DNA from 3 places in the Limosilactobacillus oris genome. Region 1 is predicted to be linked to each of the others. Evidence: predicted binding sites of a transcription regulator. Region 1 holds the regulator's gene; each other region holds the start of a gene.
The links. The regulator NrdR, encoded in region 1, represses ribonucleotide reductase genes. The targets are predictions, from matches to a motif close to ACACNATATATNGTGT.

Region 1 (7,902 bases):
CTCGGCATTACGCCGCGGCAAATTATCGACATGAAAGCGCTGATGGGCGATAGCTCGGATAATTATCCCGGAGTCACCAAGATCGGTGAAAAGACGGCCATCAAGCTGGTCAAGCAGTTTGGCTCCGTTGAAAACCTCTACGACCACATTGATGACCTTAAAAAGAGCAAGATGAAGGAACACCTGGTCGAAGACGAAGAGATTGCGCGGCAGTGCAAGACCCTGGCAACCATCCTCCAGGACGCACCGCTGGAAATTAGCTTAGACGACATCGCCTACCGGGGCGAGCAGACGGAGAAACTGGTGGCGTTCTACCAGCAGATGGGCTTTAAGTCCTTCCTCGCGAAGATGGACTTGGCCCCCGAAGAAGGGGCGGATGATAGCGCGCCGGTGAAGTATACGGAACTAACCGCGGATAACCTGGCGGCAGTCGACCAGCTCAAGGGTGAACTGAGTTTCTACCTCGAAATGCCGGACGCTAACTACCACACCTCTCCCTTTGCCGGCTTTGTAATCGGTGATGGCACGACCTGGCTGGTCAGTCGCGACGCAGAACTCTTAAAACAGGACCGGCTCAAAAAGCTGTTGGAGTCACCAGCGGTAGCGAAGAATGTCTTTAACGCTAAGGCCCAGATTGTCGGCTTACACCGGCTGGGGATTGACTTGCGGAACGTTGATTTTGACCTCCTACTGGCTTCCTACCTGCTGAACACAAACGACAACAGCAATGACCTTGGGCAGGTCGCCCTGGAGCACGATTATCATGAGGTCGCTACTGACGAGGAGGTCTATGGTAAGGGGGCTAAGCGGGCCATCCCTGACGATGACCAGACCTTCTATACCCACCTGGCACAAAAAGCCCGGGCGATTAACGACCTGCGGGACTCGCTGTTTAAGAAACTTGACGATAACCAGCAGACGCCGCTTTATACGGAAATCGAAGTGCCGCTGACCCGGGTCTTAGCGGCGATGGAAATCACCGGGATCAAGGTTAATGCCCAGACACTCAAAGATATGGGCAGCAAGCTGACCGAGCGCTTAGCCGACATTGAAGACCAGATCTACGCGGCCGCTGGCGAGGAATTTAATATCAATTCTACTAAGCAGCTGGGGCACATCCTCTTTGAAAAGCTGAAACTGCCGGTCATCAAGAAGACTAAGACCGGGTACTCGACCGCGGTGGATGTGCTGGAGAAGCTGGCTGACCAGGCGCCAATCGTGGAGGACATCCTCCAGTACCGCCAAATCGCCAAGCTCCAGTCGACTTACATCACCGGCCTGCTGAAGGTCATCCATTCTAGCGACCAGAAGATTCACACCCGGTACCTGCAAACCCTAACGCAGACGGGCCGTCTGTCCTCCGTGGATCCTAACCTGCAAAACATCCCGATTCGCCTGCCGGAAGGCCGCTTGATACGGAAGGCCTTTGTACCGAGCCATGAGGGCTGGCAGATTTTTTCATCTGACTATTCCCAAGTGGAACTGCGGGTACTGGCCCACATCACCAGTGATAAGAATCTCCAGGAGGACTTTAAGAACGGGGAGGACATTCACGCCAGCACGGCCCGGCGGATTTTCCATCTGCCGGCCGATGCTGAAATTGACCGCAATATGCGACGGCGAGCCAAGGCGGTTAACTTCGGGATCGTTTATGGAATCAGTGACTACGGGCTGGCCCAGCGAATTCACGTTAGCCGTTCCCAGGCCCACGAGTTTATCCAGAATTACTTTAAGGAGTTCCCGGGCGTAAAGAAGTATATTGATGATACGATTGCCTTTGCCCGTGAGCACGGCTATGTCGAAACCATTACCCACCGTCGTCGTTACCTGCCGGATATTCATGCAAAGAGTTTTAGCCGGCGGTCCTTTGCTGAGCGGACGGCGATGAACACCCCTATCCAGGGGAGCGCGGCGGATATCATTAAAATTGCAATGATTAGGATGAAGGAAGAAATCAAGCAGCGTCAACTCCAAGCCCGGATGCTTTTGCAAATCCATGACGAACTGGTTTTTGAAGCACCGGCGGAAGAAATCCCGGTCCTCCAGAAGCTGGTTCCCCAGGTCATGGACTCCGCGGTTCAATTAAACGTGCCGCTGAAAGTTGAGAGCAAGATTGGCGATACTTGGTACGACTTGAAATAGGGGCGGTAGAAAATGCCAGAATTACCTGAAGTTGAGACGGTCCGGCGGGGACTTTTAAAAATCGCCAAGGGCCGCAAAATTAACGCAATTGATGTTTACTACGGCAAAACGATTACTAATGACGTGGAAGACTTTCGCCAGGCCCTGATTGGGCAGACGATTGAAGACGTTGACCGGCGGGGAAAGTATCTGCTGTTCCGCTTTAGTAATAATCTAACGATGGTGTCCCATTTACGGATGGAAGGGAAGTATTATAACCAGCCGATTGGGGGACCGATCGACAAGCACACCCACGTTGTTTTTCAATTTACAGACGGCACCGAGCTGTGCTACCACGATACCCGTAAGTTTGGCCGGATGACCCTGGTCAAGACGGGAGATGAGAAGACAGTCGGCGGCTTGAAAACCTTAGGACCTGAACCGACCGCCGCTGATTTTAAGCTGGCCTTTTTCCAGGATGAGCTGGGCAGGAGCAGGGGCAAGATCAAGCCATTCCTGCTGAACCAACGGCACGTCGCTGGTCTCGGCAACATCTACGTCGATGAGGTCCTCTGGATGTCCAAGATCAACCCAGAACAGCCGGCCAACAGCCTTACCCCTGACCAGGCTGCAGTCCTGCATGACAACATCATTAAGGAATTAGCGGTCGCAACTAAGTATAAGGGGACGACTGTGCACAGTTTTACCAATGCCTTTGGTGATGCTGGGGGCTTCCAGGAGCGGTTGAACGCCTATGGGCGGGGCGGCGAGAAATGTCCCCGGTGCGGTGCCAAGATGGTCAAAATCAAGGTGGCCCAGCGGGGAACGACTTTCTGTCCGCGTTGTCAGCCGTTAGTGGAGGATTAAGATGACACAAGTAGTGGGATTAACCGGCGGGATTGCCAGCGGTAAGTCGACCGTCAGCGGGCTGCTGGGTCAAGTTGGCTTTCCAATCATCGATGCTGACCTGGTTGCCCACCGCCTCCAGCAGCCTGGTCAACCAGGTTTTGAACGTCTGGTAGAGCGGTTTGGCCGGTCAATCGTGACCATGGATGGTAGCCTTGACCGCCAGCGGCTCGGCCAGTTCGTCTTTAATAACCAGGATGCTCGCAACCAGCTGAACCAAGTAATGCAGCCCCTGATTCGGGAAACCATTATGGGCCAGCTCACGGGTTTCACGAAGGCTGCTGTCCCGGTCGTCATTTTAGACGTGCCACTGCTGTTTGAGCAGGGTTACGACGAGGATTGCGACCTAGTCGTGGTGGTGACCGTCGATAAGGCGACCCAGCTCGCACGCCTGATGAAGCGGGATGGCCTATCCCAAGCGGCAGCGCAAGCCAGGGTAGCGGCTCAAATGCCGTTAAATGAGAAGGCCGCGCGGGCGGACATCGTGATTGATAACAACGGAGACGATAATCACTTGCGGCAGCAGGTGGCCCAGCTTGTTAAACGATTAAACTAGACCGAGGTATGGTACAATAAAGTGTTAAGTATTATAAGGGAGGTAAGCGCATGAAGTGTCCACATTGTCACCAGAATGGTTCACGGGTCGTTGACAGTCGGCCGAGTGAAGATGGCAGCTTTATACGCCGGCGACGGGAGTGTGTGCATTGCGGCTTCCGCTTTACCACGTTTGAACGCTATGAAGAGACCCCGCTGTTAGTTGTGAAGAAGGACGGGACCCGGCAAGAATTCAGCCGGCAAAAGATTCTTAATGGGATTGTCCGGTCCGCCGAGAAAAGGCCGGTCAGTATGGAGCGCCTCACCAAGCTGACGGATAAGGTCGAGAAGAAGGTGCGGAGCCTGGGCGAAAATGAAGTTTCCAGTCAGCTGATCGGCAAGTACGTGATGAACGAACTAAAGGACGTCGATGAGGTGGCCTACATTCGTTTTGCCAGTGTTTACCGCCAGTTTAAGGACGTTGACGCCTTTATGAGCGAACTGGAAACCATGGTGAAGACGGAGCACAAAAGTAATGATTAGGAGGAATGAGGATGGCTAAGCAGGAGGACCAGTTTGCACCACAGGCAGCCTTCCTCGTGACGGCGGCCGGCGACTTTGTGAACTTTAATGCCACGACCCTGGCCCGTTTTTACCAGCCGGTGGTGGGGCCAACCGCCTTTAGCCTGTTCTATGCCCTGCATAGTCAGCTGTTGGAACGGCCAACTCTGGCTGACCGGCGCCTGCAAGCTGTCCTTATTCGACAGATGAACGCGGGGGCGGAGCAGATTACCCACGCCCTTCACCGTTTGGAAGCAGTGGGACTGGTAAGAACCTTCGCCGGGAATGATGAGCAGGGGGACTTTTACGTTTACCAGCTCCAGCCGACCCTTTCCCCTGCCGCCTTTATTGAAGATGACCTGCTGAGCGTCCTCCTCCTTGAGGCGGTGGGGAGCGCTGCCTTTGCTCACCTGGCGAAGTGGGCTCGGCGTTACGAGTTGACCTCGCGGCCCCAGCTAAGGGAAGTCAGCCATCGCTTCTTGGATGAATTCCATGTTGCCGCGGAGTCAGTTATCACGGCACCAGTACCCGTCAAAGAAGCACGGCAGCAGTTCAGCGTGGAGACCGCTCGCCCGTCACTCGCAGCTAGTGATTTTGACTGGCCGACCCTTTTTCAGCTCCTCGCTAACCAGCCGCTTGTCAAAAAGGATCTGGACGCCCACCGGCAGTTAATCGAGGTCGAACACCAGCTGTACGGCATTGACGTCCCAACGATGAAGGACCTGATCCTGAAGGCGGTCAACCTGGCTGATAATCATTTTGACGCGGCGAAGTTTAAACGGGTCGTTGCCGCGGCCTACCGGCCTACCGGCAGTTCAACTGGCAGCTCGACGGGGGCCAACCAGCCGGCCAAGAAGGACCAGGGATTGACTGCTAAGGACCAGCAGCTGTTAAAGAGCGTGACCGGGTATGCCCCGGTGGACTTCCTCCAGGGGCTTAAAGAACAGACCGGGGGCTTTGTAACCGCCAGCGAGCGGCATATCCTGACCCACCTGTTGGCGGACGTCAAACTTAGCCCGGAAGTCATCAACGTCCTTTCCTGGTACGTGATTGCTGAATTGGATAATGACCTTTTGAAGGCTAACTTTGTTGACGCGATTGCCAATAGTTGGGTCAAAGCGGGGGTCCATGATGGGGCCAGTGCCTTACTCCAGCTCAAGAACTTTAACCAGCAACGGGCGGCTGGTCAGTCAAAGGGGCGGCCCCGCCAGCGGAAAAATTACCGGGGCCGGCCACAGATTGAAGAGCAGATGCCGGAATGGACCAAGACTAGTCAGGCGGAGCGCACCAAGAAAGCGTCGCAGGCAGAGGTTCAAGAGGTTCAGGCCCTGCTGGCTAAACGAAAGCAGAAATAGGGGTGGTGAAAGCAATGAAGTCGTTAAATGAAACCCTCCAAGGGCTAATGAAAAATCAAAACGTGACTGCCAGTGTCGACCAGCTGATGAAGCGAGTACTAGCCGATCCGGATGTCCAGGCCTTTTTGCAGGACAATCAGGAGCGGATTTCCCGGGAGATGGTCCAAAGCGGGCAATCCAAGCTGTATGAGTTTTACCATGAAAAACAGCTGGCGAAGAAGGGAGAAACCACGGTGGCTCCAGGCTATTCGCCGCAGCTAGTGCTGAACTCCGGGCAAATAGATGTCACCTATGTGCCCACCCAGCAACTGCTGGAAAAGGAACGGCAGCGGCACATTCAGCGGCTCGTCCGCTCAATCAACATGCCAAAGTTTATCCAGAACGCTTCATTGGATAACTTCTACATTGACGAGCAGCACCAGACCGCGACCCGGATGGCAGCCCTAAAAGCGGCCATCAACTTTACCGACCACTATTCCGCGGACCACTTCATGCCCGGGCTTTACCTTTATGGGAATTTTGGAGTTGGCAAGACCTACCTCCTAGGAGCAATCGCCAACGAGCTGGCAAAGCAAAAGGGTGTGGCGACGACGATGCTGCACTTCCCGAGTTTTGCCGTTGAGATGCGCAACTCGATTAAGAAGAACAATACCAGCGAGAAGCTGGAAGCAGTCAAGAAAGCACCGGTCCTGATGCTGGACGACATCGGTGCCGACGCGATGAGCAAGTGGGTTCGTGACGACGTCTTGGGAATTATCCTGGAGTACCGGATGCAGGAAGAGCTCCCGACCTTCTTTAGTTCTAACTTCTCCATGGATGAACTGGAAAAGAACCACTTGGCGATTGACACCCAGGGTGACCATGAACCCTTGAAGGCCCAGCGAATCATGGAACGGGTCAAGTTCCTGTCCCGGGAATTGCCGATGACGGGAGATAATTTGCGTTCTAAGGGATAATGTCCTTGACAATTATCTGGAGATTCGGTATTCTAATAAACGTTGAAAGAAAAAGCAGAAGCACCCGCTTCTCGCCTTGGTGATTAGGATTGCCGGGCTGACGAGATGAAATTGAGCAGACGAGGAAGGTCTGTTCCTATTGAGCGGGGTGCGTTTGGCACTCCGCTTTTTTGCTTGATCTTTCGCTAATAAAATTGGAGGTGCGTTGCCATAGCACAAGATATGATTGTCAATAACGGTATTCGTGCACGCGAAGTGCGGCTGATCGGCCAGGATGGCGAACAATTAGGGATCAAGTCAAAGCGTGAAGCGCTGCAATTAGCAGAAGATGCCAACCTTGATTTGGTGCTGGTTGCACCAAAGGCTCGTCCAGCTGTTGCCCGCATCATGGATTACGGTAAGTACCGTTTTGAGATGCAAAAGAAAGAGCGGGAAGCTCGGAAGAAACAGAAGACAGTGACGGTCAAGGAAATTCGCCTGAGCCCCTCAATCGACACGAACGACTTCAACGTTAAGCTGAAGCGGGTTCGCAAGTTCATTGAGAAGGGTGACAAGGTCCGGGTTTCACTCCGTTTCCGGGGTCGTGCCATCACGCACAAGGATATCGGTCGTGACATGATTGAACGGATGGCTGAAGAAACTTCAGACATTGCTACTGTTGTCCAACGTCCAAAGATGGAGGGGCGGAGTATTTTCTTAACTCTGGCTCCAGCTGCTGATAAAGCAAAGAAATAGTATTTTAGGAAAGTAGGGAATATCTGATGCCAAAGATGAAGACTAACCGCGCTGCTGCTAAGCGTTTCAAGCGTACTGCAAATGGTGGATTTAAGAGTGGTAACTCATTTACGAGCCACCGTTTTCACGGTAAGACTAAGAAGCAACGTCGTCAATTACGTGGCTTGAGCATGATGGACAAGTCCAACGTAAAGCGTTACAAGAAGTTATTACCATTTAAGTAAACTTCATTCGAATGAGAATTAAAATACGTAGGAGGATTTCAACATGCGAGTTAAAGGTGGAACTGTTACGCGTGCTCGTCGGAAGCGCGTTATGAAGTTAGCAAAAGGATACCGTGGTGCTAAGTCTCGTTTATTCAAGACTGCTAAGGACCAAGTAATGAAGAGTTACGTTTACGCTTTCCGTGATCGGAAGGTCAACAAGCGTAAGTTCCGTGAACTCTGGATTGCCCGGATCAACGCTGCTGCCCGGATGAACAACATCAGTTACAGCAAGTTGATGCACGGCTTGAAGCTGGCTAACATCGACATCAACCGGAAGATGCTGGCTGACTTGGCGGTTAACGATCCAAAGGCCTTCGCTGCCATCGCTGACCAAGCTAAGCAAGCATTAAACTAAGTTAAATTAAGAAGTCATCCATCTTTCAGTGGTGGGTGGCTTTTTTTATCCCGCCCCTGGTGGGGATTGATTGAAACCCGATTTTATAATCGCTATAATTGATTTAATTATGA
Region 2 (7,902 bases), 630 kb from region 1:
GATAAACGCTAAACGATATTTCAGGTCACACTTACGTTGCTTCTGCCTACTCCTTAACTTCCTTCGGCACTTTATCAGGTGGGAGAACTTCATGACGTATCATGGACTCATTTACTTTTCCTTCCACGCCTTTAATATACCACCTTTTGTAAGCGATTACAACAATAAGGTAAAAAATAAGCTAACTTTGTATTCAAATTAACAAGTGCCAGCTATGACTGGATAATCTCCATCATTTTTCTCCTGCTCCTCCCCATTGCACTTTGTACCTGACGCTTTGTGCACTGCAAGCGTTCCGCAACTTCGTCTATCGAATATCCCTGATTAAAACTAAGCAACACCTGACGTTCAAAGGGTGAACAAGCCGCAATCAACTGCCGCAGACAGAACCGGCCATGGACCAGCTCCTCAGGTTTGCGCCACGGCTGATCTTGCAGCATTTCTTCAGCTTCCGGCGTCAATGCCCCAATTTCTCCTGCCGGAATCCGCTTGTGAGCCTTCCGAGCCCGGTATAAATCCAAGATGCGGTTAACCAGACTCTGTTTTAAAAACCCACTAAATTGCTCACCATCTTTGCTCCCCTGGTACACCTTTAAAACGCGGACAATCACCACCCGCGCCTCCTGTTCCCAGTCGGCGAATTCCAGGCCAGCAACATAGTAGCGCCGCCAGAGCTTGATAATTAGCGGGCGGTACCGCTGAAAGATTTCTTCTTGTTTCCCATTACCGCCATCACGTCCCCGTGGTCCTTGTTTCAAACGCATTAATAAAAACTCCCTGATATTAGCTATTGACTCGTCACGATTTTTGATCTCCTTTATTTTATTGATCCCCCCACCATGGTATTTGCCTTCCCCATGGTCTGGTGCGTAACTCACGCAAAATCCACGTGTCTGTTAACAATTTAGCAAAGGTCAACCGGATTAACAATCGTCTACAAAACTTTGGCAAACGACTAATCGAACGCTTCAAAGCCAACCCCCGTACCAGTGTGCTCTCCGTCCGCCCCATAATCCGCAAAAATATGAAAGCGCTTCAAAATACTATCCAAGCGATAAGCGACTAACATAATTATCAGCAGTTGAAGTGCATTCTACCCCCACTCCCGTATATCTATATTAGAGCAATTCGACATTCCCCTTCGTCCATACCAACCACTTGCAACCTTTAAAATACAAAAGGACTGGAGAAAATAAACTTTTCTTCCAGTCTCTTAATTATTTAATGCCAATAATACTGAGCCGCATCCTAATAAACACCTTTGCAAAATTTGAAGTAATCAGCTACCAGCCAACGACATTACCATCATCAGCATCGCAACTAAGTTATTGATTCCGTGAACTAAGATACTATTTTTTAAGTTGCCAGATTGCCGGTAAACATACGTCAAAACCATTCCCATAAAACAGTAAAGCAAGAAACTGATAATCGTTGTGCTGGTATGCGCAGCCGAAAAAACCAGCCCAGACAAGATCATCTTCGACCAGAGAGCCGTCCGATTAAAAAAGAGGTTCGTTAAGATTCCCCGAAAAATCAGCTCCTCGGCAATTGGCGTCAGGGTAAACGATGATATAACAAAGACAACCGTAATAATCAGGTTGTGGTTGAGCAGTTGCCGGATGATTTCATTATTGGCCGTCCCAGCCTGGTGAAAGAGCCACTGGTTCAACCAGCCAAAAATCATCATCCCAACAATCAAAGTAAAATACCCGCCTACTACCAGGCGCCAGTTAATCCCCTTAGCCACTGGCAACTGGTTATAGTGCCGGTACACTCGTCGTGCGCCAGCAATGATGACCAAAAACATTACCACAAAGACAACGGCTAAGCTGATTGCTAACCTTTGATTCGTCGGGTCGCGGTTGGCAATTACTACTGCCACCGGCGGCACCTGAACCAACAGGAAAAACACCGCAACGATTCCTACGCGGTAAAACCAGTTACCAAGTTTACCTATCCTTATTTTCCGCATTCTTCTTTTCTTCCTTCATCCGTAACTCACGGCGGCGCTGATAACTCCACTTAGCGGTAATTTTGGTAACAATAATATTAGCAACCACGAAGCCAATAATCCATAATCCATACATCAGCCAGCCAGAAATGACTTTGGCGATCGTCAGGGCTACTAAAACCGCAAAAATAATAAATGGCGGTAAAATTACCTTAACCAGGTACTCTGCTTTCATTAATCATTAACCTCACTTTAAAACTAAGGAGACGTGACAGAAACTGCCGCATCCCCCATTGCTGATTTAGTTTTGGCTTGCCGCCAAGATTTGTTCCCTAGTCGGAATCGATGGCAATGCTCCCATCTTTTGAACCGCCAGTGAACTAGCCCGTTGTGCATAAACTAAGGCTTTTTCAATGTTACTCATATCCGGCTTGAGCTGTGACGACAGTGCCCCAATAAAGGTATCACCAGCGGCAGTTGTATCAACCGCGTTAACCTTAAAGGCCGGAATAAAGCTATAACCATCCTGAGTGCAGTAGAACGCTCCCTTAGCCCCAACGGTAATGATCAGGTTACGAACTCCCATTTGTGCAAACTTGGCTGCCGAAATCAGCATTGAAGTTTCATCAGTAATAATCACACCAGTCAACTCAGCGCTTTCCGTTTCATTTGGAATAATCAGATCCGTCAGTTTCAATACTTCTGGATCAATCTTTTGAGCCGGCGCCGGATTCAAAATGGTAGTAACGCCATTGGCCTTTGCCAATTGGAAAGCCCGGAGAGTTGCCGCTTGCGGCGTTTCAAACTGGGCTACTACAAAGTCCGCTGCCGTAATCTTATCCTTCGCTGCTTCCACATCGGTTGGGCTAAGTTGCTGGTTAGCGCCCCCATAAATCAAAATACTGTTTTGACCATTTTCATCCAGGAGAATCGAGGCGGTCCCGGTACCAACCTGGTCGTTTTCCCGAATTCCGGCAACGTCAATCCCGTTGGCCTTCATTTCATCCAGCATCATCTGGCCACTGTTGTCCTTACCAACTTCACCAATAAACGCCGTTTGTGCACCGGACCGTGCCGCCGAAACTGCTTGGTTAGCTCCCTTGCCTCCTGCGGCGCTGCTCTTACCTTCCGCTGCTAAGGTTTCACCAGGCAGGGGCATCCGCTTGATCCGCAACGTCGTGTCGACATTTAAACTACCGACAATTGTCACTTTATTCATTTTGAAATCCTCCTCGTGTTCTGTACTAATACTATACCATATGATATGGCGCCGTGCTCTCCCGACGGATGAGCTGCACTGGGAAATGTTCAACCTGCTCCGATTGGTGTTTGTTCTCAATTCGGTCAAGTAAAATTTTCGCCGCGCCAACTCCTAAGTCAAAGATTGGTTGGTGGATGGTTGTCAACTGGGGATACACATACTCGTCCAGGGCAATATCATCATAGCCCACCACAGAAATATCCTCCGGCACCCGCACCTTCAATTCACGCAGACCGCGCAGGAGCCCCATGGCAATATCATCGTTAGCTGTAAAGACCGCTGTGGCCCCGCTCTCTGCGACCGCTTGGGCAGCCTTGTAGCCCCCCTGACGGCTAAGCTCTGTATGTAAAACGTCCCGGTTTTCATTAAAGGACAGGTGACTAGCCAGCAGACTATCCTTGAAGCCGGCCAACCGTTGCTTAAAGTTTTCGGTCAGGTGGTTAACACCCAGGTAGAGAAACTTACGGTGGCCTAGTTCAGCCAGGTGCTGTGCTGCCAACTGACCACCATGGTAATCATCGGTTTGCACCCGCGTCCCCACCTGATCGTAATTCCGGTCAAACAAAATGTAGGGGATTTCACGGTTAATCAGAGCCTGATTAATCATTTCGGTCGTCATCCGGGCACTTGCGATAATCAGGCCGTCAATTGACCGTTCCACCATCTGTTCCAGATAGGCCTTTTCGAGTTTAGGATCCCGGTTAGCGCTAAAAATCAACGGAATCAGTTTTTCCTGGCGGGCCACCTGCTGAACCCCTTCGACAAAAGTTCCAAAGAAAGGTTCGCTGACGTTCGGTACTAGCACCCCGATTGTATTGATGTTTTCCCTCATAATCAAACTGCGGGCGTGGAAGTCTGGCACATATTGGTACTCGTCCCGCAGCTTTAAGATCTTTTCCCGCGTGCTCTTACTAAAACGGTTTCCCTTGCCATTCAGTACTTGAGAAACGGTCGTCACCGACACCCCAGCCAGGCGCGCAATATCTCGAATTGTTACTTTTTTCCCCATGTTATTCCTCTTTACATTAGCTTTAATATGAATGGTAAGCTAATTTCGGTTATCTTGCAATTTAATTTTGAAAAAGGTCCCGCATTATTTGCTGGCCCGTAGCTGCCTGGGTCCCCCGAACCCGGACGTAATCAATCTGGGCAAGTAAAATCTCGTATGACCATAGTGATGATAAATCTCGTTCATTAAAGTAATGCAAATCAAGCTTGATCCGATCCCGGCTAGCGATTAAGCCGGTAAAATCATCAGCGCCCTTATATTTTCTTGTACCGACCACTACGGGTAGCCGGTGGGTATAAGAATCATTCAAGGCATTATTTAACAGGTCGCCCCGGCTAAAGTCCGGATGGTCATCAATAAACTGCTGAACGTGCCAAAGGTCAAAATAGTCGTGACGGTGGGCAACCTTGGTTTTTTCCGAAATCGTCAGTAAGTAATCCGTGTTGCTTTCGATTTTATCAATGCTACTAATACGAATTACAATCAGCCCGTTGATTTTTCCATCCCAGTCAATACTAATCATCAGACAAAAGGTGGGATCCATGGCCACGACAAAGCCCACGTTAAAGTACTCGTCATGTGGAATGTTATGAACTTCAATTAACGTCCCCTGCTGCCGCGCAATCGTCAACTGGGCCCGGAGCTCGTTCAACTTTGCTTTCTCCATTTCGTCATTACTTCCTCTAAAGTTCTTTCCCTTTATTTTCCCGGTTTTAGCGGCTTTTTTCAAACTTTTTGCCGTCCAATAACGGCTTCCACTAAATCTAGTTGAATTTTTAATAGGAATCCCCCATATTTTGTAGTAACATGGTTCTTGTGCTAAAAAAATTAAAGAGGGGCCACTATGGTGATTATTACAGCAGGAATGATTGGTGTTGGCAAGACGACATTAACGGGAAAGATTGCTGAACACCTCCATACTAAAGCTTTTTTTGAACCAGTTGGCGACAATCCCGTGTTGCCACTGTACTACCAAGACCAAAAGCAATATGGCTTTTTACTCCAGATCTACTTTTTAAATAAGCGGTTTTCGATGATCAAACAGGCTTTGGCCGACGATAATAACGTTTTAGACCGGTCAATCTATGAGGACGCCCTGTTTACCAGGGAGAATAACGCTGAGGGAAACATCTCCGACACTGAGCTGGAAGTGTACCTAACTCTTCTCGACAATATGATGAAGGACCTGCAACAGTTGCCGAAGAAGGCACCTGACCTGATGGTTTATTCTGAAACTGACTTTGAAACCATTCTTTACCGGATTAAGAAGCGGGGACGGGACTACGAGCAGATTGACCACAATCCAGAACTAAAGGATTACTACTACAAGATGTGGAGTGCCTACAAGCAATGGTACCAAGACTACGATGCTAGTCCTAAAATGAAAATTGACCTGGAAACTTATGATTTGGAAAAGCCAGAAAACGTTCAGACCGTTTTAGCAATGATTGATGAACGGTTAAAGACCATTCGTTAATCGTTAACAGGCAAAACCAAAGAGTGCCAAAATAAAAACGACCACCCAGCGGCACTATTGCCTGTCAAGTATACAGTTCAAATAGAAAAATTATTTATGCGGCTTGAGCGCGGAATTTTTCCGCGGTCAAGCCGTTTTTGGTTGCGTAGGCTCGTTGAGTGTTGAAATATTTAATGGCGTCCTTTACAGATTGCTCTAATTCTTCCAATGTTTTAGGTCGAGAGCGTTTAGCTAACCAGATGAGCTTAAAGTCATTCCACCAACGCTCCATTGGCGAGTTTTCCCAAGGATGGCCCGGATGTGACATACTGTGAATGCAATTCTGGCTAGCCAAATAGTCATTAAAAACCATTGAACAGTATGCTGATCCGCGATCCGTATGGATCAGCGGATGGGCGTCTGGTTCTACTTTGAAGGCGCGCTTAAAGGATTCGATCGCTGATGCGGCCGTTTCAGTAGCTGAAATGTTGTAGCTCAAAACATAGCGACCATATAGATCCATTACTACATGTACGCGCGCCTTCCTTACCTGCTCACTACCATATAGGACTTCGGTCGTGTCAGTTACCCAAACCTCATTCTTACTCTGACGATCAAATTGCTCATTGAGTAAGTTGTCATTGATATATTCTTCGTGACGTTTAATCCGATTATGTTTCTTCTTACGGACATTTGCCTTGATCCCGTGATTTCTCATACAGTTAGTAACTCGCTTTAAGCCGACCTTGAAATTCAATTTATTTTCAAAAGCTAGTTGTGTCGTCATACCTAAATACCCCAAGGTCCACTTATGCTTATCTTCTAATTCCAAAATGGCCTTAAGTAATGCTGCTTGTTCATTATCATGGGCATTTGGCTTTCGATGAGTCCACTTGTAGTAAGCATCTCTAGTAATACCCGCGATCTCGCTTAAAGTGCTGATTGGCCACCCGTACTCTTCATTTAGTTCTTTGATGACTTGTTGTTTGAAGAACTTTTCGCCTCCCGACTGCGAATTTCCATTAATTTTTTTGCGAAGGCGACCTCCATCTCATTCCGTTTCATTTCAGCCTTCAATAGCCGGTTCTCCGCTCTTAATTTATCTAGTTCTGTCCACTCTGCTTTAGGCTTAGCTTTACCCCGCCGATCACGAAGTGATTGCGGGTCATTACCACTCTTACGATATTTCTGATACCATCCATAAACCTGTTGGTAACTCACATGATATTTATTGACGGCCCAATTGTAATTAACGTCGTGCTTGATTAAGTCCTCAATGATCAATAATCGTTCTTCAAAAGTAGTTTTGCGTCCTGGCATAATTGAATCTCGCTTTCTTGGCGTATAAGCCTTCAGTTTTGATTCATTATACTGGATAATCCAGTCTGATAACTGTTTATCTGATTTTAATCCATGTTTAACTGCGAATACTCGAAGGGAATCGGTTGATTCCTGGTACTGCTGAATTAAAGCCAACTTAAATTCTCTTGAGTAACTATGATTGTGGTGATCAGATCGCAGTCCGTCAATACCTTGGTATTTATAAAGAAGTCGCCAAGACAAAACAGTGCTCTTGCCAACTGCATACTTCCATGTAACTTCTTTAATACTTGAATGATCTAATTCATGTAATATTAATAGTTTCTCTTCCGCGTTATATTTTGATTTCCTAGACATAGAAAAATGCCCTCCAAGTATAAGATGAATTTTCTATTTCATCTGTATACTTAGAGGGCATTATAACCAGCACTAAAGCTGATGTTGGTCGTTTTTATTTTGGCATTCAGGGAGTTAGTACCGACAGTTAACCAATCAGCGATTGCACCTGAACATCCCATAATTGCGGCAGGGAATTACACCACCTTTACGATTTAACGAAAAACCGCCGGAGTAATCCTAATGCACCCGCGGAACTAGCGCCGCCAACAATCGACAACCAGGTTAAATGATGGGTTTTCTTTCGTGAAACGTGACTTTGCGGGTCCCGTACCGCTGCCACCGATTCTTGCTTCGGCAGTTCCCGATTATCATGATTGTTTTTCCCTGCTGAGACGGGGTCATCATATTTAGTTAACTGGTAGCTAGCAATGATTTTATTTAGTTTTCGATCATACTGCGGGTCTGTTGCATACCTGCCTAATAAGGAGTGCGTTGCTGCCCGGTAACTACCGGCTTGGCCCCGGTGAACGCCAGCATATAACGGGTCCGCCAAAGTTTCAGCATAA
Region 3 (7,902 bases), 670 kb from region 1:
GTAATTGAAACCGCAAAATCATGGGCCTCCTGATTGTGCTCCCAGTTTGGGCCGTAGAAGGTCGTGCAGACTTCGTAAAGGCCGATGTAGCCGAGCGAAACGGTGGCCCGACTATTCTTGAAGACCTCATCCACACTATCGGTCTTCTTGAGCCGCTTGCCAAAGGCTCCGTACATGTACAGTAACGGGGCGTTCTCAGGCTTGGCTTCCTTGGTCCGCTTAATCCGGTAGTCGAGGGCCTGCTTGCAGATACCCATCTTTTCCTGGAAAATTTCCCAGAAGAGCCGCTTGTCGCCATGGGCTTCCAGGGCGATCCGTGGCAGGTTAACAGTGACGACCCCCAAGTTTAGCCGGCCGGAGTTGACTTCCTTGCCCGTTTCGGGGTCCGTCCAGCCCTGCAGGAAGGACCGGCAGCCCATTGGCGTCTTGAAGCTCCCGGTGATTTCCTTGATTTTGTCGTACATTAAGAGGTCGGGGTACATCCGCTTGGTCGAACATTCCAGGGCCAGCTGCTTAATGTCATAGTTCGGGTCGCCGGGGTTCAAATTAAGCCCCCGCTTAATAGTAAAGATCAACTTCGGGAAGATTGCCGTCCGGTGTTCTTTCCCCAGTCCCTTGATCCGAATTTGCAAAATAGCCTTTTGGATTTCCCGCGAGATCCACGATGTCCCCAGGCCAAAATTAATGGTCGTGAATGGGGTCTGACCCTGGCTAGAGTAAAGGGTGTTAATCTCGTATTCCAGTGCCTGCATGGCGTCGTAGATATCCTTCTTGGTCTTTTCACGGGCAAACTCCTCCCGCTTGTCGGGAGCAATCCACTTCTTTGCATCCGCCATGTGCTTTTCGTAGTTAATCTTCGCGTACGGTTCCAAGAGCTGGTCAATCCGGTTGGCCGAACAGCCCCCGTATTGGAGGGAGGCAACGTTAGCGATGATCTGGGACATCTGGGCCGTTGCGGTCTGGATGGAGCGGGGCGAGGAAACCCAGGCATTCCCAATCTTAAAGCCGTGCTTGAACATCTCGTCGAAATCGATTAGGCAACAGTTCGTTTCCGGCGTCACTGGGGAATAATCCAGGTCGTGCCAGTGAATATCACCACGGAGGTGGGCCTTGGCAACCACCTCAGGAAGCATCCGTAAACCGAGGGCCCGGCTGACAACCCCGGCCTCAAGATCACGCTGGGTGTTGAAAACCCGACTATCCTTGTTGGCGTTTTCGTGGACCACCGTGTCCTTGCGCCCAAAAAGCTGTTCTAGCTTGTGCTGGGGGTTAGTCGCCTCGGCAAAAGCCCGTTCATCCGCTTGCCGGTAGTCGCGGTACTGCTTAGCCAGGTCATCATGACCAGCTGCCTTGAGCCCAGCGACGAATAAATCAGCAATCGTACTCGTCTGTACCTCATGGTTTCCCATTAAGGCATTGAAAATGGCCAAATCGACGCTGTGCCGCGTTTGCTCGTCGGCATCCAGGGCGTCTAAGACTAGGTCGATCTTGTAGGCGTAAAAGGAGCTGGGGGTCCCATCACGCTTAATAACCTTCACATCTGCCAGGTTATTTAAATTTTTTTTATCAATTATTTGGACCTTCATTAATGCCGTCTCCCTTCAAAAGTTAACAGTTTATATACTAGCACAAATACAATTGGTAGAAAGGATTGACATTTTTACCACTATATGTTGTGGTTAGGATTTGGATTACTCCCTTCCCTGGTTAAACCGATTAACTAGATTACACGATAAAAAGAGCAATTCCCTCTGACACGCTCACTAGCCCAACAGTTACCCTTTTCTCCTGCCTCCTAAATCTCAGTTTGCTTTATCGTTAGATATATTTGATTTTAACTTGCCCACACATGAAGGAACCATCATTCTTCAAGCATAGGAAAGGCGAGAAAGAGCTTCCTCGGCAGGTGGGACTAGCTGCACGGCTATTATTCGTAGGGTCCCACGTCTGATGATACGAAGCGCTAACTTTAATTAAGAACTACCGCTTTTAAAAAGACTAAAGAGGCCGGGAAAACCTCCCAGCCTCTTAATAGAATGTCTTAACGCAGCACCTAACTGGCAATCCAGCCTGCATTTAGCGCTGCCGTTGTCTTAGCCTACTGAAGCACCCGGGTTGACCCCTCGCTGACATTCCCGAGGATCATTCTGTTAGGAACAAGTTTATAATCCTGGAGGGTCATCTCTATAAAATTTATTTGCTTTTAGGCAAATGGACGCCCTTATTTTAACGTAAGCAGTCGTTATTGATACGTATTGACAAAAAGGCGTCCAAGGCCGAATCTTTTTGATCTAGTCTTGGACGCCTTCTTGTTTATTCATGACAATTTCTTTGTACTTGTTTTGCCCATGGCAAATAAGCCTCGAGGCCTTCGTCCTCGCGGTTTGGTAGGTGATCAAATAAGTATTTAAAATACTTATAGATATTCAAATGATTTAATTTTGCAGTGGCAGTTAAGCTGTAGTAAACTGCACTGGCTTGTGCACCATCAATACTTTTAGCGAATAAACTATTTTTACGAATCAGAGTTGATGGTCTGATTGTTTGTTCCACCGGATTATTGGTCAATGGAATTTGTCCATTTTCAAAGATTCGATATACTCGCTTTTTAAGTTTCAAGGCATTATTAATGGCTGCTTTTAATTGACCCTGGGGAAAGTTAATTTCTTCCAGATAATCATACAGTTGGTCTACTAAAGGCTTAACCAACAACTTTCGTTGTTGAAGCTTTTCAATTTGATTATGATACTTTAACCGATTTTCGTAATAAAAAATCGGACGCATCAATTTTAGCACTTGATAAGCCTTGGAATGCTTCAACTGCTCCTTTTTCAGTAGCCGTGTTATTCGGTAAAACTCACGACGAATGTGAACCAGGCATGAACCAAACTTTGCCCTAGGATATAGTCGATTACTATAACCACCATAGCCGTCGCACATAATAACTCCATTGTAATTGTGCCCCATAAGCTTACCGATTATTTTACCCGAACGAGTATTAAAATAATGAAACAACGCAATTTGATGCTTACTAAACTCTTCGGTAGTTCTAGTTACCCAGAAGTAGCTGGTTTCATTACGCTCATCGATTACTTTAAACGGTGTTTCATCCATATGAATAACCGCCTCTTGCTTAGTTAGATTAAGTAGCCGTTGATATAGGGGCTCTAAATAAGTTTGACTTACTTTGATAATATTAGTTGCTAATTGGCGCCCTTTGACTGGCAAACCTAAGGCTTGCCAGAGCTTAATTTGGCGATGAAATGGTAACGCCAAGTTAAACTTATATTCCGCCACTTTCGCTAAAATTGAGCTGGAAAAATAACTATGCGGTAAGAGACTCTGTGGCATCTTACTACTAACAATTTTATCGCCACCACGACGGTGGCACGTTTTACAGCGATAACTTTCCTGATAGTAGTTTACACATAAAAGTTCTGCTGGCTTTAGTTTTGGTTCACGACTATACAGATGTTTTCCAATTAGTTTCATTTCTTGATGACAATCTGGACAAAGGTTACTTTCAAGGTGAATAACATGATTAATTTGAGGCAAATTATTCAAAAAAGTAGTCCGTTGACCACTTGCCTTGGGCTTGCGGTGACGCACTACTTTCCTTGGTATTTGTTCAATCACTTCAGTGATTGATACATCGCTGTCTTGTAGCTGATTTAAGATTTGGTCATTAAAAAGTGATTGTTGGCCCTCAGCTACTTTATCAATAACTTCAGTTTTTTTCCCAAACATTTGATTCTGTTGAAGCTTAATAATTGCCATTAATTGGGCAATTTTCTTATTTGCTTCTGCCAACTGTTCTTCTAACTGTTTAATTCTCTTCTCGGCTGAATCAGTCATCGTGCGTCACCTCCTTTGATGTCCTTGATATTATACCAAAGAACCATCATTTTAAAAAGGAGTGATCTAATAAAAACTACCGGGTTTGGCAGGCTTAATTTGCTTTACCGGAAGCGGATTAAGTCCTGCTAATAACCACTTAACTTGTCTGCTGGATAGTTGTTTTGCCTCCTGACTGTACCTGGGCCACTTAAGTCGGCCATTTTCAAAGCGTTTGTACAAAAGGATAAATCCTTCACCATCCCAAAATAATCCTTTGAACCGATCATTTCTACTTCCACAGAAAAGAAATAAAGAATTATTGTATAGCTCAAGTCCATAGTTCTCAGCGATAACCATTGCTAAACCATCAATGCCTTTTCTTAAATCCGTTTTACCGCATACCAGATAGACATAATCCGGGACCGTCCAATCAATGAGCATAACGAACAATCACCTTAGCTATTTCACTTACCAAATTAGGATTAGCTCCGCGGAAAGCAGTTAATCTTATATCATTAACTTCCATTTTTACTGCGGGCCGCGAGGCCATGCGTTTGCTTTTATTAAAGGTATCCTTACTTTTAAAAACTGGGGTAATAATTTCAGATTTTTCTTCCATCAAAAATGCCTCCTACACTGGGATAGTCTCAGTATAGAAGGCACATTGAATAATTCATAGACGTGTTGTTATTGACTGCTTACATTTTAACTGATGTCCAAGCAGAAATAAAATTTAAAATAAAAACAGGCTTGAACGCTTCTAAGCCAGCAATTCAAGCCTATTTAATATTAGCTGAATAGTATCTGTAAAATGCCTCCGGTGGGGGTCGAACCCACACTCCCTCAACGGGAACTGGATTTTGAGTCCAGCGCGTCTGCCAATTCCGCCACAGAGGCATCAGCTAACTAAAAGGTGGTAATCGGATTTGAACCGATGATAAAGGTTTTGCAGACCTCTGCCTTACCACTTGGCTATACCACCAAATAGTTAAGATTGAACAGGAAAGACCCTCATGTTCAATCATAAGGGCGGTATGTGGGATTTGAACCCACGCGTGCCGGACCCACAAACCGGTGTGTTAACCAAACTTCACCAATACCGCCAAAATATTCAGTTAAGCAGGGATAGTAGGAATCGAACCCACAATGACGGTTTTGGAGACCGTAGTTATACCGTTTAACTATATCCCTATAAATGGAGGAGGGTGGATTCGAACCGCCGAACCCGAAGGAACGGTTTTACAGACCGTCGCGTTTAGCCAGACTTCGCTACTCCTCCATAAATGGCGCGGGACGGAATCGAACCGCCGACACACGGAGCTTCAATCCGTTGCTCTACCAACTGAGCTACCGAGCCATCGTGTATGGGTAACAACTATTAAGTTGTTAATGGAGGATACAGGGCTCGAACCTGTGACCCTCTGCTTGTAAGGCAGACGCTCTCCCAACTGAGCTAATCCTCCAAAAGTGACCCGTGCGGGATTTGAACCCACGATACCAGCGTGAAAGGCTGGTGTCTTAACCACTTGACTAACGGGTCATAACGGAGAGTAAGGGATTCGAACCCTTGATACAGGCTTTAACCCGTATACAGCATTTCCAATGCTGCTCCTTCGGCCAACTCGGACAACTCTCCAGTATCCGAACCCCGGCACAAAGCCAGGTGCCAAAGTCCGTCAATCGCGTGGCAACGTCCTATCCTCGCAGGGAGCGATCCCCCAACTACTTTCGGCGTGTTGAAGCTTAACTTCTGTGTTCGGCATGGGAACAGGTGTATCCTTCAAGCCATCATCACCACACTTCATCTCTTCCGAGATGAGAGCTTGCGCTCTCAAAACTAAACAATATCTATCCCTTTCCAACAAACCTTTCCGCTTTGCCTTGGTTAAGTCCTCGACCGATTAGTAATGGTCCGCTCCATGCATCACTGCACTTCCACTTCCATCCTATCTACCACATCATCTTTGTGGGGTCTTACTTCCCCGAAGGGAATGGGAAATCTCATCTCGAGGCGAGTTTCACACTTAGATGCTTTCAGCGTTTATCTCGTCCATACATAGCTACCCAGCGATGCTCCTGGCGGAACAACTGGTACACCAGCGGTATGTCCATCCCGGTCCTCTCGTACTAAGGACAGGTCCTCTCAAATTTCCTACGCCCGCGACGGATAGGGACCGAACTGTCTCACGACGTTCTGAACCCAGCTCGCGTACCGCTTTAATGGGCGAACAGCCCAACCCTTGGGACCGACTACAGCCCCAGGATGCGATGAGCCGACATCGAGGTGCCAAACCTCCCCGTCGATGTGGACTCTTGGGGGAGATAAGCCTGTTATCCCCAGGGTAGCTTTTATCCGTTGAGCGATGGCCCTTCCATGCGGAACCACCGGATCACTAAGCCCGACTTTCGTCCCTGCTCGACCTGTCTGTCTCGCAGTCAAGCTCGCTTGTGCCTTTACACTCTCCGAATGATTTCCAACCATTCTGAGCGAACCTTTGGGCGCCTCCGTTACCTTTTAGGAGGCGACCGCCCCAGTCAAACTGCCCACCTGACACTGTCTCCCAGCACGTTCAGTGCTGCGGGTTAGAGTGGTCATAATGCAAGGGTAGTATCCCACCAGCGCCTCCAGCGAAACTAGCGTTCCGCTTTCTACGGCTCCTACCTATCCTGTACAAGCAGTACAAACACTCAATATCAAGCTACAGTAAAGCTCCATGGGGTCTTTCCGTCCTGTCGCGGGTACCCTGCATCTTCACAGGGATTTCAATTTCACCGAGTCTCTCGTTGAGACAGTGCCCAGATCGTTACGCCTTTCGTGCGGGTCGGAACTTACCCGACAAGGAATTTCGCTACCTTAGGACCGTTATAGTTACGGCCGCCGTTTACTGGGGCTTCAATTCTGAGCTTCGCCGAAGCTAACCCATCCTTTTAACCTTCCAGCACCGGGCAGGCGTCAGCCCCTATACTTCATCTTACGATTTTGCAGAAACCTGTGTTTTTGATAAACAGTCGCCTGGGCCTTTTCACTGCGGCTGGCCTTGCGACCAGCACCCCTTCTTCCGAAGTTACGGGGTCATTTTGCCGAGTTCCTTAACGAGAGTTCTCTCGCTCACCTTAGGATTCTCTCCTCGACTACCTGTGTCGGTTTGCGGTACGGGCAGTTGAATACTCACTAGAAGCTTTTCTCGGCAGTGTGACATCGGCGACTTCGTTACTTTAATTTCACTCCCCATCACAGCTTGTCAACTCGCAACTAAGCATTTGACTCAGTTACTGACTTACTGCTTGGCCGCACTCTTCCAATCGTGCGGTTCGCTTAGCCTCCTGCGTCCCTCCATCATTCAAACGCATTCAACTGGTACAGGAATCTCAACCTGTTAGCCATCGCTTACGCCTTTCGGCCTCGGCTTAGGTCCCGACTTACCCTGGGAGGACGAGCCTTCCCCAGGAAACCTTAGTCATTCGGTGGACAGGATTCTCACCTGTCTTTCGCTACTCATACCGGCATTCTCACTTCTAAGCGCTCCACCAGTCCTCACGGTCTGACTTCGCCGCCCTTAGAACGCTCTCCTATCACGTGCACGTAGTGCACATCCACAGTTTCGGTAATATGCTTAGCCCCGGTACATTTTCGGCGCAGGATCACTCGACTAGTGAGCTATTACGCACTCTTTAAATGGTGGCTGCTTCTGAGCCAACATCCTAGTTGTCTATGCAACTCCACATCCTTTTCCACTTAGCATATATTTAGGGACCTTAACTGGTGATCTGGGCTGTTCCCCTTTCGACGGTGGATCTTATCACTCATCGTCTGACTCCTGAGTATAAATCGATGGCATTCGGAGTTTATCTGAAGTTGGTAACCCATGACGGGCCCCTTGTCCAAACAGTAGCTCTACCTCCATGATTCTTTTCCTCAAGGCTCCCCCTAAAGAGATTTCGGAGAGAACCAGCTATCTCCAAGTTCGTTTGGAATTTCACCGCTACCCACACCTCATCCCAGCCATTTTCAACTGACACGGGTTCGGTCCTCCAGTGCGCTTTACCGCACCTTCAACCTGGACA

Region 2: the regulator NrdR is predicted to act here: its motif matches at 4,977-4,992, upstream of N4599_RS09560 (deoxynucleoside kinase).
Region 3: the regulator NrdR is predicted to act here: its motif matches at 1,664-1,679, upstream of nrdD (anaerobic ribonucleoside-triphosphate reductase).

What each region holds. Positions count from the first base shown of each region.
Region 1 is NZ_CP104398.1:557,146-565,047, reverse strand. Features, by position in the region: gene polA (DNA polymerase I) at 1-2,142, shown strand, start outside; gene mutM (DNA-formamidopyrimidine glycosylase) at 2,155-2,988, shown strand; gene coaE (dephospho-CoA kinase) at 2,990-3,583, shown strand; gene nrdR (transcriptional regulator NrdR) at 3,634-4,104, shown strand; gene N4599_RS02995 (DnaD domain protein) at 4,116-5,477, shown strand; gene dnaI (primosomal protein DnaI) at 5,492-6,433, shown strand; ribosomal protein L20 leader region at 6,480-6,613, shown strand; gene infC (translation initiation factor IF-3) at 6,656-7,168, shown strand; gene rpmI (50S ribosomal protein L35) at 7,195-7,392, shown strand; gene rplT (50S ribosomal protein L20) at 7,436-7,789, shown strand.
Region 2 is NZ_CP104398.1:1,935,051-1,942,952, reverse strand. Features, by position in the region: gene N4599_RS09590 (RNA polymerase sigma factor) at 213-764, opposite strand; gene N4599_RS09585 (CPBP family intramembrane glutamic endopeptidase) at 1,280-1,972, opposite strand; gene N4599_RS09580 (hypothetical protein) at 1,950-2,186, opposite strand; gene rbsK (ribokinase) at 2,253-3,170, opposite strand; gene rbsR (ribose utilization transcriptional repressor RbsR) at 3,202-4,221, opposite strand; gene N4599_RS09565 (hypothetical protein) at 4,283-4,888, opposite strand; gene N4599_RS09560 (deoxynucleoside kinase) at 5,066-5,698, shown strand; gene N4599_RS09555 (IS3 family transposase) at 5,793-6,602, opposite strand; gene N4599_RS09550 (helix-turn-helix domain-containing protein) at 6,641-7,354, opposite strand; gene N4599_RS09545 (glycoside hydrolase family 73 protein) at 7,542-7,902, opposite strand, start outside.
Region 3 is NZ_CP104398.1:1,897,075-1,904,976, reverse strand. Features, by position in the region: gene nrdD (anaerobic ribonucleoside-triphosphate reductase) at 1-1,586, opposite strand, end outside; gene tnpC (IS66 family transposase) at 2,314-3,855, opposite strand; gene tnpB (IS66 family insertion sequence element accessory protein TnpB) at 3,922-4,278, opposite strand; gene N4599_RS09395 (hypothetical protein) at 4,268-4,456, opposite strand; tRNA gene N4599_RS09390 (tRNA-Leu) at 4,650-4,734, opposite strand; tRNA gene N4599_RS09385 (tRNA-Cys) at 4,749-4,819, opposite strand; tRNA gene N4599_RS09380 (tRNA-His) at 4,866-4,940, opposite strand; tRNA gene N4599_RS09375 (tRNA-Trp) at 4,958-5,028, opposite strand; tRNA gene N4599_RS09370 (tRNA-Tyr) at 5,034-5,116, opposite strand; tRNA gene N4599_RS09365 (tRNA-Phe) at 5,122-5,194, opposite strand; tRNA gene N4599_RS09360 (tRNA-Val) at 5,228-5,300, opposite strand; tRNA gene N4599_RS09355 (tRNA-Glu) at 5,306-5,377, opposite strand; tRNA gene N4599_RS09350 (tRNA-Ser) at 5,382-5,473, opposite strand; rRNA gene rrf (5S ribosomal RNA) at 5,520-5,636, opposite strand; rRNA gene N4599_RS09340 (23S ribosomal RNA) at 5,719-7,902, opposite strand, start outside.